3 regions of the Oleiphilus sp. HI0061 genome follow, and region 2 is predicted to be linked to each of the others. Evidence: predicted binding sites of a transcription regulator. Region 2 holds the regulator's gene; each other region holds the start of a gene.
What was found. Region 2 encodes sigma-54, which starts transcription at its own class of promoters, with help from an activator protein. Its sites were predicted from a motif close to TGGCACNNNNNTTGCTNT; they were not measured.
Positions count from the first base shown of each region.

Region 1: a site for sigma-54 is predicted at 4,056-4,073, ahead of flgB (flagellar basal body rod protein FlgB). Genes of this name have one in related genera too.
Region 3: a site for sigma-54 is predicted at 3,887-3,904, ahead of A3735_RS28075 (DUF642 domain-containing protein). Genes of this name have one in related genera too.

Region 1 covers NZ_LWFE01001178.1:6,511-12,710, reverse strand. Annotated here, with positions in the region: gene flgF (flagellar basal-body rod protein FlgF) at 1-303, opposite strand, end outside; gene A3735_RS18055 (flagellar hook-basal body complex protein) at 428-2,392, opposite strand; gene A3735_RS18050 (flagellar hook assembly protein FlgD) at 2,465-3,145, opposite strand; gene flgC (flagellar basal body rod protein FlgC) at 3,159-3,602, opposite strand; gene flgB (flagellar basal body rod protein FlgB) at 3,605-4,012, opposite strand; gene A3735_RS18035 (nitroreductase family protein) at 4,238-4,828, opposite strand; gene A3735_RS18030 (adenylate/guanylate cyclase domain-containing protein) at 5,032-6,200, shown strand, end outside.
Region 2 covers NZ_LWFE01000987.1:89-4,383, reverse strand. Annotated here, with positions in the region: partial or broken gene A3735_RS30895 (hypothetical protein) at 1-78, shown strand, start outside; gene lptB (LPS export ABC transporter ATP-binding protein) at 91-816, shown strand; gene A3735_RS11455 (RNA polymerase factor sigma-54) at 1,127-2,671, shown strand; gene hpf (ribosome hibernation-promoting factor, HPF/YfiA family) at 2,774-3,082, shown strand; gene ptsN (PTS IIA-like nitrogen regulatory protein PtsN) at 3,109-3,570, shown strand; partial or broken gene rapZ (RNase adapter RapZ) at 3,613-4,295, shown strand, end outside.
Region 3 covers NZ_LWFE01001842.1:18,934-25,133, forward strand. Annotated here, with positions in the region: gene A3735_RS28055 (putative solute-binding protein) at 1-143, opposite strand, end outside; gene A3735_RS28060 (patatin-like phospholipase family protein) at 353-1,489, opposite strand; gene A3735_RS29380 (hypothetical protein) at 1,781-2,008, shown strand; gene A3735_RS29385 (hypothetical protein) at 2,053-2,319, shown strand; gene A3735_RS28070 (hypothetical protein) at 2,377-3,096, opposite strand; gene A3735_RS28075 (DUF642 domain-containing protein) at 3,223-3,852, opposite strand; gene A3735_RS28080 (hypothetical protein) at 4,062-5,165, opposite strand; gene A3735_RS28085 (efflux RND transporter permease subunit) at 5,162-6,200, opposite strand, start outside.

The DNA.
Region 1 (6,200 bases), on a different contig from region 2:
CCGGGTATAGGCTTCCGAACCATCTGCGGCCTGAACCGCAATCCATCCATCACCCTTTACCGCAACATCCAAAGGGTTGCCGGTTTGATTCAGGGGACCCGCCTCAAAATTTGTTCCCGGCCTTTCGGTCAAGGCATAGGCTCTCGATGGATGATGCTCGCCAAACACCGGCATAGCACGCGCCTGAGCGAAATCTTCTTTAAACGCCGTCGTATTAATATTTGCCAAATTATTGGCATGAGCGCGCTGCGCCAGCATATTCTGCTTGGCACCACTCATTGCAATATATAACGCTTTATCCATTTACTTCACCATTAGGATCAAACAATACGCAGCGTCAAAGAAACGGACACTGCAAACGCCTTAGCCTAAGCTCTGCAATTATCTAGCCAACCCAAACAAGGAAGGCTATGAGCGAAATTCAGTACTAGATATTCAAGATAGTTTGCTGGATTGTATCGGCCGTCTCAATGGTCTTGGAGTTGGCCTGATAGTTACGCTGCGCAACAATCAGATTTACCAGCTCAGCAGATAAATCAACATTCGATTGCTCAACTGCAGAGGCCGTTAATAGACCCAAAGACGCCGTACCAGGCGCCCCGACAATCGGGTCACCCGAAGCAAAAGTCTGCACCCAAACACTATCGCCATCAGGTGATAAGCCTTCTACGTCATTGAAGTTAGCCAAAGCTGCCTGCCCTAGAACCAAAGACTCACCGTTGGAGAAACGAGACAGAATGACACCCGACTCATCGACATCCAGACCGACTAATCGACCTGTGGTATAACCATTCTGACTTAAGTCATTTACAGCAAACGGGCTACCAAACTGAGTAAACGATGATACATCTACCTCAAAGTTTGAGCTAGTTGGCGGCTGAGGAATCGGCAAAACCCCGCCATCCACAACATTCAAAGGTCGTGCCGCCCCATTTTGATTGCCTTGACTATCTAAAGGGTCCCAATTAGAAATCAAAACATCATCTGACAATGTTTCATTTAAAGTACCGTCATCGCGGAATACCAAATTATAAGTCGCTCGCGATGCATCTGTTCCAATTAATGGATCTCCAACATCCTGGTTATCCACCTGCACATGCATTTGCCAGGTATTTTCTCCCGACAACGAAGACTGCTGCTTAACGAAATACATGGTCAAAACATGAGAGTTACCAAGACTGTCAAAAATAGTCGTTGACGTCGCGTGGTTATAGGTACCAGGATCCGTTGGTGAAAATTGGTTATTAACAAAAGGCGCACCGGTAAAGTTGGTAATGACGGGCGTTGTGGCACTTAAGTTGGTCGCAACGACCCCCTCGTCAAGTACAATGCTAACTCCACCACCTACAGTCGCATTCAAAACGGCAGGAACAGCATCAGGGTCAAGCACTACCGGCGTCGCCGCGGCATCACTCCCAAGAACCTCAAAACTATCGCCCGAGACACCCGCAAAACCGAATACCAAGTTAGCTCCTTGATCCTGAATAATCTGCAAATCACCAGTAGCACTATCTATGACGGCGGTAACCCCCACCAACGCAGACGAGTTAATACGAGTTCCCAAGTCGGCCAATTGCAATGCATCTGTTGCACCGGCTGGCTGGAAACTAATTCCGTTTAAGCTAATACTCATATTTCCTGAGGCATTATCATATCCAGCTAAGGTTATTGTAGAGCTGGTACTAGCAGTCGCATCCACACCTTCTAAAAGCGAAAACTGAGATGCAATTGCCCCGGCAGTTGATTCCGCAGTCGTTGTAATGGTCTGCGACGTGCCATCCGGAAAGGTCACTTCGATATCCTGACTCGCATAGCCATTCACAATTCCTGCTTGTGCTACACCAACATCCGTTGCACCGTTCGAGTTAATCGTTGTGCCACTCTGAGTCAAAGCTTCTTCTGAAGAATCCAGATTCAAAGCTGCTTCGACATTAGTTGATCTTGATGGAGGCAGATCATTCGCATCAACAACCAGATCACCCAGAACTCCCGATACCGTCCCACCTTCATCAGCCTGAAAGCCCTGGACACGCATACCCGTGTTATTGACCATGAAACCATCTTTATCCACACCTAGCTGACCAGCACGCGAATATTTGGCCTCACCCTGATCACTAAGCACGAAAAAGCCATTTCCGGTAATTGCTAAGTCCAGGTTATTGTCAGTAAAGCTTACGTTACCCTGACCAAACATCTGTCGAATATTTTGTACTGCGACACCGTCTCCCGTTGAGGTAGCCCCCCTGCCGAAAAAACTATTGGAATAAACATCACCAAACTCGGCACGCGAACGCTTAAAACCAACAGTACTCGCGTTCGCAATGTTATTACCCGTAACTTCCAAGTCCGTGGAGGATGCTCTCAACCCACCTAATGCAACGTTAAACGGCATACTACACCTCTCTTCTGATTCTTTTTGTCGTAATGATTACAATTATTTCGCACGCCAGACACATACTCATGCCTAGTTAATCTCTCTAACATCTTCTAAAGGAATAGCGCCCATACCGGCTAAGTTAAGCGAAATGGCACCACCAGTCCCGATCGATACGCTACTCACATTGGCGGAAAGCAAGGTCGTAATTTGACTTACATCTCCTCCTTGATTCGATTCAGCAGCGATCGTGTAATTGTCATAGGGCATCTGCTCCCCCTTGCTATTTGTTCCATCCCACGAGAATGGTACAGAACCGGCAAGTTGTTGCCCCATATCCACCTGATTAACCAACTCACCAGAACCGTTAAAGATACTTACCTTTAATGAACCTGTACTGGCTTCAAGATCAACCAATCCACTAATTGTTCCGTCTGCCGCCATGGGAGCTTCAGTACCTGGCACCAAAACCGTTCGCCCAACCATTGCAGAAGCCTGCAAAGCCTGACTAGACTGATACTGGGTTGCAAAACTTTCTACTTGCGAACTTAGTTTCTGCATTTCTTCAAGAGAGCTAAACTCTGCTAACTGAGAAATGAACTCACCATTATCTTGAGGGTCCAGCGGGCTTTGATTCTCCATCTGGGCAATCATCAACTCCATAAACTCATTCTGACCTAGATCAGACGAACCTTGTGTTTTGGTCGTCGGTTCATAGCGGTAGTCTGATAAAGCATCAGCAGAAGACACCGTTGTATTTATATCTGTCATAAGATTTAGCCCCTTACTGACCTAGCGTTAACAAACGCTGCATCATTGTTTTTGCCGCATCCATTACATCAATATTGGTTTGAAAGCTTCGAGAAGCAGAAAGCATGTCAGCCATCTCTTCAACGACATTTACATTCGGGTACATCACATATCCCTGCTCATCAGCCAACGGGTGGTCAGGCTGGTAACGCATATCCAAAGGTGCATCACTTTCAACAATCCCTTTTACTTCAACACCTACCGACTCAGGCGTCTGCTGTAAGAAATCCCCACCAACTGCCTGGCGCATGGCATCTTCTTGGACAGCCGAAAAGATGGGCTTTCGGGCGCGATATACTTCATCAATACTACTTGCCGCACTGTCTGCATTAGCAATATTACTAGCAGTGGTATTCAAGCGAATAGATTGAGCAGCCATGCCGGATCCGGCAATATCAAAAATCTGACTAAGAGACATATTTATTCACCCCGAATCGCATTGGTTAGTGACTTGAACTTGCCATTCAAAAACTGGAAGCTGGATTGGTATTGCAAGGTATTCTTCATAAACTCTGCCATTTCTTCTTGGGTATCAACGGTATTACCGTCAACAGATGGCTGGCTGGGCGTTCGATAAAGCAACTCATTGCTTCCGCTCGAGTTAGCATGAGGCAAGTGCTGTCCGTTCGTGGTCGCCATCTCGAGAGACTTTGCGCCTCCCTGGCTAGCCATTTCATTACCCAGGACCGCTTTGAAGTCTATATCTCTTGCCTTAAATCCGGGTGTATCTGCATTAGCCAAGTTATTAGCCAACACCTCAGCACGGTTAACACGTAACTCCAGCGCTTGTTCGTGAATTCCTAATGCATTGCTGAATGAAATCGACATCGATACTCCCACTTGCTTCATCATAAAGTTTCTACGATTAGATAAAGCAATTGCGATGCCAACCAATAAATATTTTTTTAATACTTAAAAATCAAATACTTATGGTTTTATGAAGTTTTTTAGATCGGCAATTCCTATCCTTTTAGATTTGCCGTTTTTTGAGGGAACAAGCGAAGATATCACCTGGGTTGACCCAATTTATAGTCAGAGGAAAATCGCCTAGCACTACCATGGGACAAAGTAATCCTTACTAGCAACAGGCGCTAACTTTTTGGCTTCGGCAAGCGGTGTACCAATATATAAGAAGCCCACGATAGACTCCTCGAGCGATAAACCCAGGCCTTGCTTCACGTCGCCATTCAATGCCATTTCTCCGGTACGCCAAATACCACCAAAGCCCTGCGCCTGAAGCGCTAACAACATATAACCCACCGCAACGCCGCAGGACACAACCTGCTCTTCGAAAGGTACTTTAGGGTGTTCGATGTTTTTGGACACAGCAACGATGATCTTGGGTGCCCGAAGCGGCATTGAGCGGTATTTATTTTCTTGCGCTTCACTAAGCTTTCCCTCATTCGCTTCAGCAGCCTGACAAAACAAATCACCCAGACGATGTAACGAGTCCCCTTCGATCACAAGAAATCGCCATGGCTTTAAGCATTTATGGTCAGGCGTCCTAAGCGCTGCTTGAAAAACAGTTTCCATTTGATCAGGGCTTGGGGCAGGAGCACTCAAGCGAGGATGAGAAACCCTGGACTTCAATATTTCCAACACCGCATGAGAGCCCGCCTCATCAATTGTTTTATGCTCATTCATACCCGCGTATCTCCTGCTTTAATATAAGCTACCTAACCTGCACTATTCTTTTCAGGTGAACATAATGATATAACCACATTTAGATCACGAAACCTTAGTGCAAGCGCTATTTCCCAAGAACGAAATTAAAACAGTGTAAGCAAAATTTGTCTATATATAAGGGAACTGATAACCTTTGCTGCTTATCAGAGATGTATGAAAAAATGATCCCATTGAAAATATCTAATAAAAAATCGTCAACACAGAATAAGGCGACACAACACTCCACCGACAAAATAGATACGCCACCGTCAGTCATGCCCGCATACAACGGCAGGGTTTTGGCTTATTTGACGTCTAGTATCACGATGGCGGTCGGTGTTCTTGAAGGACATTTCCACGACTACTTGATCTGGTTTATTCCTGCGGCCATGTTATGGCCACACCTTCTTTACTTTGTTATTAGACATTTAAAGCTAGAGCAAAGCGCTGCAGCACGTGAGAACACACTACTAATAGATGGCGCTTTGGTCGGTGTCATTATTGTACTAATTGACTTCAGCCCGACGGCAACCATATTCAATATTCTCATGGCGAGTTTTAGCTTCATCGTCGTTGGAGGTATGTCGACCTGGCTCAAAGGCAACCTAATCTTACTTACCTCCACCATTATTTCCTCCATGATATTCGGCCTTGACTTCGCGCCTCACGCACCAATGATTGTCGATCTAGTGGCCGGTATTAGCGCTACAGTCTATGTCTCGGTTACTGCTTACTATACCCACCAACAAGCCGAAGCCTTACATAAGGCCAAGCACCAGATTCAGACACAAAGAGAGCAGTCTATATCGCTTTCTCACAAGCTTGCTAAATACCTATCTCCACAAGTCTGGCAGTCAATTTTTACCGGCGAACGTGACGTGCGCCTGGAAACACAGCGCAAGCGTCTATCTATCTTCTTCTCTGACATCAAAGGTTTTACAGAGCTGTCGGAAGAAATGGAACCCGAAGGTTTGACCGAGCTGCTGAACAACTACTTCAACGAAATGTCGCAAATCGCCTTAAAATACGGCGGCACAATCGATAAGTTTATTGGCGACAGTATTATGATTTTCTTTGGTGACCCAACCAGTCGTGGCGCTAAAGAAGATACGATGGCTTGTGTTTCCATGGCAATTGAGATGCGTAAGCACATGAAGATACTGCGTCAAAAGTGGAAGAGCCAAGGAATCAAGACGCCACTGCAAATTCGGATTGGGATCAGTACGGGCTTCAGCACTGTAGGAAATTTTGGCGCTGAAAACCGCATGGACTACACCATTATCGGCAAGGAAGTTAACTTGGCTTCTCGCTTGGAAGCACTATCAGAGCCAGGCGAAATCCTGGTTTCTTA
Region 2 (4,295 bases):
GGTTCTCCAGAAAACGAAAACAAACTGCCACTCGAACCTGCTCCAAATGCCGAGTCCGGTGCCGAGCAAAAGCAATAGACCTGAGCAACAATGAAAACTTTAAAAGCAGAAAACCTAGCCAAGGCCTATGATAAACGCCAAATAGTTAAAGATGTTTCCCTGACTATCAACAGCGGTGAAGTGATCGGGCTGCTCGGCCCTAACGGTGCTGGTAAAACCACTTGTTTCTATATGATTGTAGGCCTGGTTAAGCATGATAAAGGCAAGATATCAGTTAATGATACCGACCTATCATCCATGGCTATGCATGATAGGGCACGAAACGGTGTCGGCTACCTGCCCCAGGAAGCTTCAATATTTAGAAAGTTAAGTGTTCGAGACAATATCCTGGCGGTACTAGAGATTAGAAAAGATCTTTCTCGCAGCGAAAGGCGACAAAGAATGGAAGCCTTACTCGAAGAGTTTCACATCACTCACATCAAAGATAGTCTTGGCATGGCCTTGTCAGGCGGTGAACGTAGGCGAGTGGAAATAGCCAGAGCTTTAGCAATGGAGCCTGACTTCATTCTACTCGATGAGCCCTTCGCAGGTGTCGACCCAATATCGGTCAACGACATCAAGTCAATCGTCTCTCACCTTAAAAGTAAAAATATCGGCGTACTCATAACCGATCACAACGTTAGAGAAACGCTGGATATTTGTGAAAAAGCCTATATTGTTGGTGATGGCCATATCATTGCTTCAGGAAGTGCTGAAGACATTCTGAATAATGAAAAGGTCAAACAAGTCTACTTGGGCAATCAATTCAAATTATAAGCCAGTGGCTAGTTCATAGCATTCGATTCGAACAGCATATACAAACAATTAAGCATGACTTTCAGCTTAGAAATGAGTAGCATGCAATTTTCACGTCAACAAGACGATAACTTGATCTAAAACAATTATTTGTAGGCTGGTAACGTAAATATACTTTTATTTGTTTCACACTTTGCTATCTTCGCACTACACTTGTGTAAATGAAGTAAATATAAATACGTTTATTCACAGCGACCATTTCCGCAAAATATAATAAGCGACAATACATGATTCAAAATTTAAGTCTTAAGTTGGTGACATCCTCATGAACATGAAGGTTTCTCTCCAATTAAAGCTCGGTCAACAACTGACAATGACACCTCAATTGCAGCAAGCAATCCGCTTGCTACAATTGTCGACTCTTGACCTTCAAAACGAAATACAAGAAGCATTGGAATCTAATCCTATGCTCGAACTCCAGGACGATAACAACGAGCCTGGAAATACAAGTGATAAACAAGAAAATCAGAATGAAAGTCATCAAAATGATGGCAACGAGTACGCCTCTCAGGACAACCAACAAAGCAGTAGTACAGACACCAGTTCGAGCGAAGCACCTGCTAGTAATGAAGCCGACACGCCTAGTGAAGAGTGGTCAGATACTATACCGGAAGATCTGCCTGTTGATACGGCTTGGGATGACATATATACAAACAATGCGCCCAGTGGTCCCGTTCCCGAAGATGACAACAATGCCTTCGAACAAAGAAACGCTGCTACCGAGTCTCTTGCAGATCATCTAGATTGGCAACTTAACCTTACCCCCATGTCTGATCGCGACCGATACATTGCGATGTCATTAATCGACGCAACAGATACAGACGGCTACCTAACGAATACCGTTGAAGAGATACACGAGGGGCTGCACAACTCAGATGACGAAGACCCGGTTGAATTAGATGAAGTTGAAGCCGTCTTAAAACGCGTGCAGCACTTTGATCCACCTGGGGTATTTGCCAAAGACCTGCCCGACTGTTTGCTGCTACAGTTACGCCAGCTACCAAAAGATACGCCCTGGCTACCACAAGCAAAGCTTGTAATCAGCCACTACCTGAACTTATTAGGATCAAGAGACTACGCTCAACTAATGCGACGCAGCCGCCTTAAAGAGCATGAACTGAAAGAGGTTATCTCTCTAATTCAGTCTTTGAACCCTAAACCAGGTGAATCCATTGCTTCTTCCGAGCCTGAGTACATTGTGCCAGATGTCGTCGTAAAGAAAGAAAAAGGACGCTGGAAAGTTGAGCTCAACCCAGAGATTGCGCCAAAAATAAGGGTCAATGCAAATTATGCTTCGTTTATAAAGAGAGCTGACTCCAGTAACGACAACACCTTTATGAAGGATCAACTTCAAGAAGCAAAGTGGTTTATTAAAAGCCTACAAAGTCGTAACGAGACGCTTCTAAAAGTGGCAAGTAAGATAGTAGCTCACCAACAAGGCTTCCTTGACTATGGTGATGAAGCGATGAAGCCGCTGATTTTACATGATATTGCTGAAGCGGTAGAAATGCATGAGTCCACCATATCTCGTGTGACAACACAAAAGTACATGCATACGCCACGAGGCATATTTGAACTCAAATACTTTTTCTCAAGCCACGTCAGCACAACTACTGGCGGAGAGTGCTCGTCAACAGCGATTCGCGCAATTATTAAGAAGTTAATATCAGCAGAAAACCCTAAAAAACCTCTTAGCGATAGCAAGATTGCCGACTTGTTGAAAGAGCAAGGAATTAACGTCGCCCGCCGCACTATCGCAAAATACCGCGAAGCGATGTCGATCCCCCCATCGAACGAAAGAAAAAGATTGGTTTAATACAATATTTGATAACTTGCTGCCTGCAGCAAGTTGATTTGATAAGCGAAAAGTGAGTCAATATTCAACTCTCGCTAAAAATAACGATGATAGGAGAATACTATGCAATTAAATATCACTGGCCATCATGTAGATTTAACTGATGCACTTAAAGAATATGTGAAAACCAAATTGCAAAAGCTAGAGCGCCATATTGGCGGCATTAGCAACGTACAGGTAACCCTTTCTGTATCGAAACAAGCACATATTGCTGAATCAACGCTACATATCGCTGGTGCAGATATCCACGGCCACGCCGAGAACGACGACATGTATGCCGCTATCGACCAGCTAGTTGATAAGCTAGACCGTCAAATTCTTAAGCACAAGGAAAAGAAAGTTGACCGCGCACACGGCGCAGCAGCACGCTAGTTATTAGCGATCTTTAGAGTCGAAAAATGTCTGAAAATAAAATTACTATCGAGGCCATCTTGTCACCGGAGCTAACCCAACGCGGTTTGCCCGGTGGTAGCAAGAAAAAAGTTCTTCAACAGGCTGCACACCTGGTCTCAAAACAATTTCCTCATCTTGATGAAACTGAAATATTTGACAACCTTATTTCTCGTGAACGACTGGGAAGCACGGGAGTTGGGCAAGGAATTGCCATTCCCCACAGCAGACTGGAAAACTGCAAACAAGTTATTGGTTGTCTATTTACACTTGAAAAAAAGATACCTTTTGACTCGATAGATAACGAAGACGTTGATATTCTTTTCGTTTTACTTGTCCCCTCCGAGGCGACGAGCGAGCACCTGGATCTTTTAAGTCAAATTGCAGAGAAGTTCAACAACACTGCTTTTTGCGATAGTTTAAGGGAATCTGCTACAGGCACTGAACTTTATCAGAAAATAATTGCTTAAGACCTACAAACCTTAGAAGCTCAAAATTGCTAGGAACTTCTTATGAAGCTCGTTATTGTCAGTGGCAGATCCGGTTCCGGAAAAAGCACGGCCCTTCACGTCCTTGAAGACATGGGGTATTACTGCATTGATAATTTACCGGTTGGGCTTTTACTAAACCTTGGTAAACAATCACTACAAGGTAAAGATACAAGGTTAAGTAACGTTGCGATCAGTATCGATGCTAGAAATCTGCAGGGTGGAATAGAAGCATTCCCCCAAGTTTACGAGAAGCTAAAGCAGATGGAGATTGATGTCGATATCATTTTTCTTGACGCACAAAGTGAGACGCTCCTAAAGCGCTTTCACGATACTCGACGCAAACACCCACTTAGCAGCACAACACACTCACTCACCGAAGCGATTGAAACCGAAAGAACGCTTCTCGACCAGCTGGCACTAAAAGCTGACCTGACTGTCGACACTACGAAACTAACCCTATACGAGTTAAGAGACCTCATAAAACTTAGAGTGACAGGCAAACGAGAGCAAGAGCTCGCCATACTCTTTCAATCATTTGGTTTCAAAAATGGTGTTCCTAGCGATGCAGATTACGTATTCGACGTTCGCTGTTTGCCAAACCCATACTGGGACCCAAACCTTCGTACTTTTAGTGGATTAGATAAGCCCGTCGTAGACTTCATGAACGCCCAACCCGAATCCATACTAATGAAGGAAGATATCAT
Region 3 (6,200 bases), on a different contig from region 2:
GCTTTCAAGTCAGCGAAGAATGTCATTGCAGGACCGTTTTTTCCAACCGGGTCGTACATACAGAACTTTTTCTTTTCAAGTGCAGAAGCTGTGGCAGCAGTCGACAGCATTACTAGCGCAAGTATAATTCGACGAAATGTCATAATGTTTCCTTAATCCTCATTAATTGTTTGATGTGTAAGAACGTTCTTTTCTTATCGTTATTATGGTGCGAATAATAACAAAGACATGCTCGAAAAGAGACATCAAAATTGACTGCTAGTCACAAAAATAGATTTAAATTTTGGCAATATTAATATTTTCTTGTAAATACAATTGCTTACCATTTTCAGAGAGGAGTTGTTAAATTTGGTTAGCTGTTTTTCATATCTGCGTTAAAGAAACTTTCAAGCTCCTTGGACTTAGCTTGAGCGTCCTTGTATCCGAGAGCTATGAGCTCTCGCATAAACTCCCCTTCAAACAAAAGATAGCTAGCCAGGCTCACGCCGCCTTCAATTGGTTCCTTGTTTAGACCAAAAAACTGTTTAATAGGTCCGGGTAGTTTGGAAACATGTTTAATTGCAATTTCATCAATTGGTTCGCTTGGGTTTATCACCAAGGTATCAATAAACCTTAATCCCAAATCGTTGGCGACTGCTTCTGGGTCCTCAACTCTTTTTAAAAGGCTGTTGATGACAGCGACCTTTTCAACGTCCTTTTCTACAACATCAATAAACATTCCGTTTATAACATGCTCTAAGATAGAGGGTCGCTTTGGCTCTTTTTTACTTTCCTTGCGAATATGACGATTGGTGAGGTTCGCGCTAACACCAATAACCAAAATTCGATTCGCACCAAGGTGAACTGCAGGGCTAAGCGGTGCCATATTACGAGCAACACCATCGCCAAAGTACTCTCTATGTATCTTGACTGGTGGAAATATGGTCGGGATAGCAGAAGAAGCCATGAGGTGATCAAGCGTTAGTTTTGTTTTAACGCCCACCCTATTCCCTGATTGCCAACCAGTAAGGTGGTCTTCACCTTGGAAAAAACTAACACTTTGGCCGCTTCGATAACCACAACTTGTCACACTAACTGCCTGTATGTCGTGCTTCTTGATGTTGGTTGTGAGTTGTCCGAAATCAGCTTCTTTTTTTAATAGCTCTCTTAAGGGGGCGTTATTGAACATGGAGCCTGGCACATCAATGCCATCTCCGCTGACGAAACCTCTAACAAACTGGCCTAGGTTTTTTGCAAGATTCCAATAGTCGGATTTGTATACCTTATCAGAGCTAAGGTTTAACCAAAGATCTTCGAGACTGTCGACACTATGCCTGAAGATCTTACCCCCTCCTCCTAGCCCCACGGCGTTTAAAGCTCCTGCGGAACTGCCGCAAATGACAGGAAAGGGATAGTCAAAGCCAGGAAACTGTTCTGCAATTGCCTTAAGAACACCGGCCTGGTAAGCGCCTCGTGCACCACCACCCGTTAAAATCACCCCTGCTGTCATATTAATTATTCCAAATAATGTACTTTGTAAGAATGCTGCGATAGCAGCTTGTTTCCGCTCAAAGAATAGATAAGTCTCAATAGTAAAACTATTCTAGGGCATATATGCGGACAAGCACTAACCTTGCATAAACTTAATAGTGATAATAAAAATCTATATAGAATAAGACGGTCTATATCTGATCAAAAAAGCAGCATCTTTAGCGCTATAATTAAGTTAATGATAAAGATAGATCGTTATATGGTTTTCCGTTTTTAAATTAGAGCATTAATTTGTAGTCGGAGGTGTCCTATGAAACGTTTATATTACCTTAGCCCTTCAATTGACAGTGTCGACCAAGTTTCGAAAGATTTGCATGAGCATGGTATTACTGACTGGAACTTTCATATTATTAGTACTAATGAAGAGGGTCTATATAGTCATCATCTCCACTCTGCGAGTGCACTTCAGCGTACCGACTTCGTGCGCTTTGTAGAGCGAGGCTTATTGTCCGGTGGGATGATTGGGCTGTTTTTTTAGTCCCCTTTACTTATATCGAGGAGTTTAGCTTCAATGCATGGCTAGTGATCGCGATCTTTAGCATGTTCTTTGGTGCGTGGTTTGGCGGTGTTGGTGGGCTCAATACTGAACACTACAAGATCCAGAAGTTTCACGAACAAATTATTGAAGGTCAGCACTTGATCTTAGTGGATGTTAACACGAAGGATGAACAACGCATAAAGTGCATTATGGAAATAAGGCACCCCGAGGCGGTACTTCAAGGTTCTAGCTCGACTATTACTAATCCGTTTTCCAAGGATGATGCTGAACACATCAGCGCAAAGTCTTAGGGCTGCGCATTAAGGTGATAAAAGCTTAGATTATCGCCTTAATGCATTATTTGCAGTTCACAAAGTGTTCATGTCGAAATCTGTCAAAGCAAAAATTTCAAGGACTTCATAGGTATTCTTGTCGAGCTTTGCCAAACCAAAGCCTGATTTCCCAATTATGCGGATATAGAAGTATTTGCCTGTATCAAACTCTTGATCCTTATAAATCTTCTTAAGGTAGACTTCTTCAAGAGCTGCTTGCTTGATGCGTTCTTTTTGCTCGCCTAGCTCATGATAATAATCCATGTTCTGTAGATAATCTGTATCCCCTTCACCGGTAAATGCATGAACAGTGATCGCTATTCTAACTTCGGTTGTACCGGTTAAAACGTGGAACTTTGGTGCTGAAGCCAAGCTAGTATCGATAATATTAGGGTCAACAGCTGTCATATCGTAATTCGATGCGGTTTGGATCTCAAATGAGTTATTGACAAGTAATGCTGATAAAGGCCTTTCCTTGTAGATGGTCTGAAACCCATATACAAGCGCTGCTATTTGGAATAATGCAATCACTGACAGGTCAAACTTTAGACTCTTCTTACCTTTTTTATATACGACAAAAGTAAGTAGTGGCCCTAGTATCACGTCTACAGCAAACAGGATTAGAATGATTTCTGATATACCCTGTATTTTGAAGTAGAAGTCAGGATAAATTTGGAATCTGATAAAAAAGTAAACTATCGATACGATAGCGAGACTAATAAGAAAGTGGATTAGAAATGCGATGGGTTTTGTCATAGTCGTCAGTTAAGTTAGTGTTTAAACTAAGCTTAGAAGCGACTTGGATATTTTCAAAGAAATAAAGAACGGAATTAAAAAAAAGCCGCATTTAAGTGCGGCTTTTTAGAAACTACAAAGGTATTGTTATTTCATTTTTTTACGTGTGGCAACTAGTCCTGCCAAACCTAATGCAAACAAAGCAATGGTGCCAGGTTCTGAAACTGCAGTAACTTTAACGTCGTCAAAAATATTACCTGTTGTATCTCTTCCGCCATCTAAGGATGTGAATGTTAAGGTAGAAAGCGAGCTAGTAGCTGTGAATTGATAAGTATACTGATTCCAGTTACCCCATGATTGGTTATAAACAGAATCTGAAAGGTCACCAACACTGACTGAGAAAGCTTCATCAGAGTTAGCTTGGCGGCGGCGACCAGCAAAACTTAACTCGTAGGCCTGACCTGCTGTCGTCGCGAAGTCTTGGAAGATAGAGAACTGACCATTAGCGTCTCCAGGGTGCGCATTAAGTTCTAATACTCTAATTCCATCATCGGCAGGTACGATAAAATTGTTAGACCATATTTCAACATTCTGGCTGGCGTCCCAATTTGGAATGCTAGAATAAATCTGCCACGTAGCTGCGCTTCCATACCCGCCAAGTGCTGCTTCGTTACCAATATCTTCGAAGCTGCCATTTTCTATAAGATTAGCTTGAGCACTCATAGATACAGCAGTAGTTAAACAGATTGAACCGAACAACTTTGTTAAATTTTTCATAATACAGCCTAATTTAATGAATAATAACTATAGGAAAGCAATAGATGCGCCAGAAGTTTATCTTTTTGTTTTTATTGATGTTTTCTAGTATTGATTGATCGATGTGTAAAATAAGCTGACGTAAATTTAGCCAGCTTCAAGATTTTGTGAACTAGTGAATCTAATGACTTCGTCTTACAAACCGCATTGGTAATACGGATATTATAATGTTAAATACCTTGGCAATGGTCGGTGTATTTATAAGAAACAATTTGATTGCGACCTACAGCGCTATTGATGTCGAAGAGATTATCTTCAAAAAGCTCATTACCCCAATCACAAAGCGTTTCAAGCGAAACCTTGTCATCCTTTACGATCGAAGAATGAAGCTTAAGCGTTAAACCGAGCTGACCATTCCACTTCATGACGCAGCTTGATATCGGATAGTTCTTTGTTCCTGGTGCACAGCAAAACCAGCGTTCTTTTTGTAATGCTGAAACCGCTTCTGCCTGTTTGCTCGGTAAGGCAGAGGTATCTTCATCTAACCAGTTCCCCATTGCGGAGAAATTGCCAGCGTAAAAGGATTTATTGCTGAGGTAGCGATATAAAAATCTAATCATAAAGCCAGGTAGATATTTAGCTATCTTGGCTTGTTGCCAGTGCAGCCAATGCTCGCGTGACTTTAGCCGCTCGCGAATTCTGTCGTTTAACTGGGTAGGTGAAATATCCGCTTCGAGAGGGATATAAAATCCACTGGAGAAATTTGCATAGTCTGAGTCGGTTCCAAAATTAGCTGCCCCCCTTAAATTAACGGGATAAAACCACGAATAGCTTTGATTGCAGTTTTTTGAATCTGCAAGTAAATGCTTGGCAGCCGAGCGGTTTAGCGCCCATAGTATAAAGGTTGTTAAAGGGATATCGAGAGATTTTGCTCGTTGTTCGATAGCTGCGGTTTCATAACGATCAAAAAATAGAGTGTCTACCGAATTTTGGCTTACTTGATTATCCGCTTTCCAAAAACGCCATTTGACCCTTTTAGGGTAAGGTTGAACTTTTGCTTTGATCGCTTTCAATTCTTGAGTGTCAGGTTCACCGGTTTCTCTACACTTAGGGATCTTCACACTGGTGAAACCGAGATCGTTCAGCATGTGCTTCATTATGCTCATGCCGTCACCATTGGCGTGCTGGAAGATATCTACTTTTAGCGCTTCTTCTTGCTCTGAGGTGTGAGGCGTATATCGCCCCCAATATATGTCATCACTTACGCCTAGCTTGCGCCTTTGTTCAAACCATAAGGCAACATGATCTTTCGGGTGACGTTGAAATATACTCATGATGCCTGATCCGTCTTGAGAACGTTAAGGGTATTTTTCGCATCAAGCCAACCTGCTTCCCAGCTTGAAGTTAATACCTCATCATTATATGGGCTCTGTGATTTCTTCTTCGCTCGACTGCCCTGCTCAAAACCGCGTTGATAGGCGTCTTCAACGCTCTCGGAGTCGAGCGCATTATTCGTTACCTGTTTGCTAGCGGTGCTTAGGCTCTTGATATATTGATCCAGTAATAGGTAGCTTGCGGGCACTAAAAGCAAGCTGATCAGTGTTGCAAAAATAACCCCAAAGGCCAGCGATACGGCCATGGGTATTAAAAACTTAGCCTGAATGCTGGTTTCCAGGATCAAAGGTGTTAAGCCTGCAAACGTTGTAATTGACGTTAAGAGTATTGGCCTGAAGCGTTTCTTGCCAGCTTCGCATACTGCACTAAAGATATTCACGCCCTTCTTGCGCAGCTCATTAATACAGTCCATCAAGACCAGGTTGTCATTGACGACAATACCGCTGACCGCCACCATACCTATGAATGACCAAAGCGTTAATTCCAGATTTAATAACATATGACCGAAAAGTGAGCCTAGAATTCCAAAAGGGATTGCAAACAAAACCAATAAGGGCTGACTGTAAGACGAGAATAAAACCGCCATCATCAAATACATTACGAAGATAGCGATTAGATAACCGTTAAACAGAATATCTAAAAACGCCACAATACTTTTTTGTTTACCTGCGGTTCCCCACTTCATATCTGGATATTGCGCGACTAGCGTGTCGAGGTAGTGTTCTTTAAGGTCCTTTTGAATATTGTAAACCGAGTTATGTTCTGTATTGACGTATGCGCTCACGGTCACCACTCGCTTGCGCTCATAGCGGCGAATATTATTCGGTGCCTGTCGGAAGTGAATATCAGCAATTATTGACAAGTCTATATAGCTGCCATCTGCTATCAAAATTGGCAGGTGCTCCAGGTACCACATCGAAGCTCGTTCTTCTTCAGGCAAGCCTAGCCAGACATCGACTTCATCATCTTGCGTT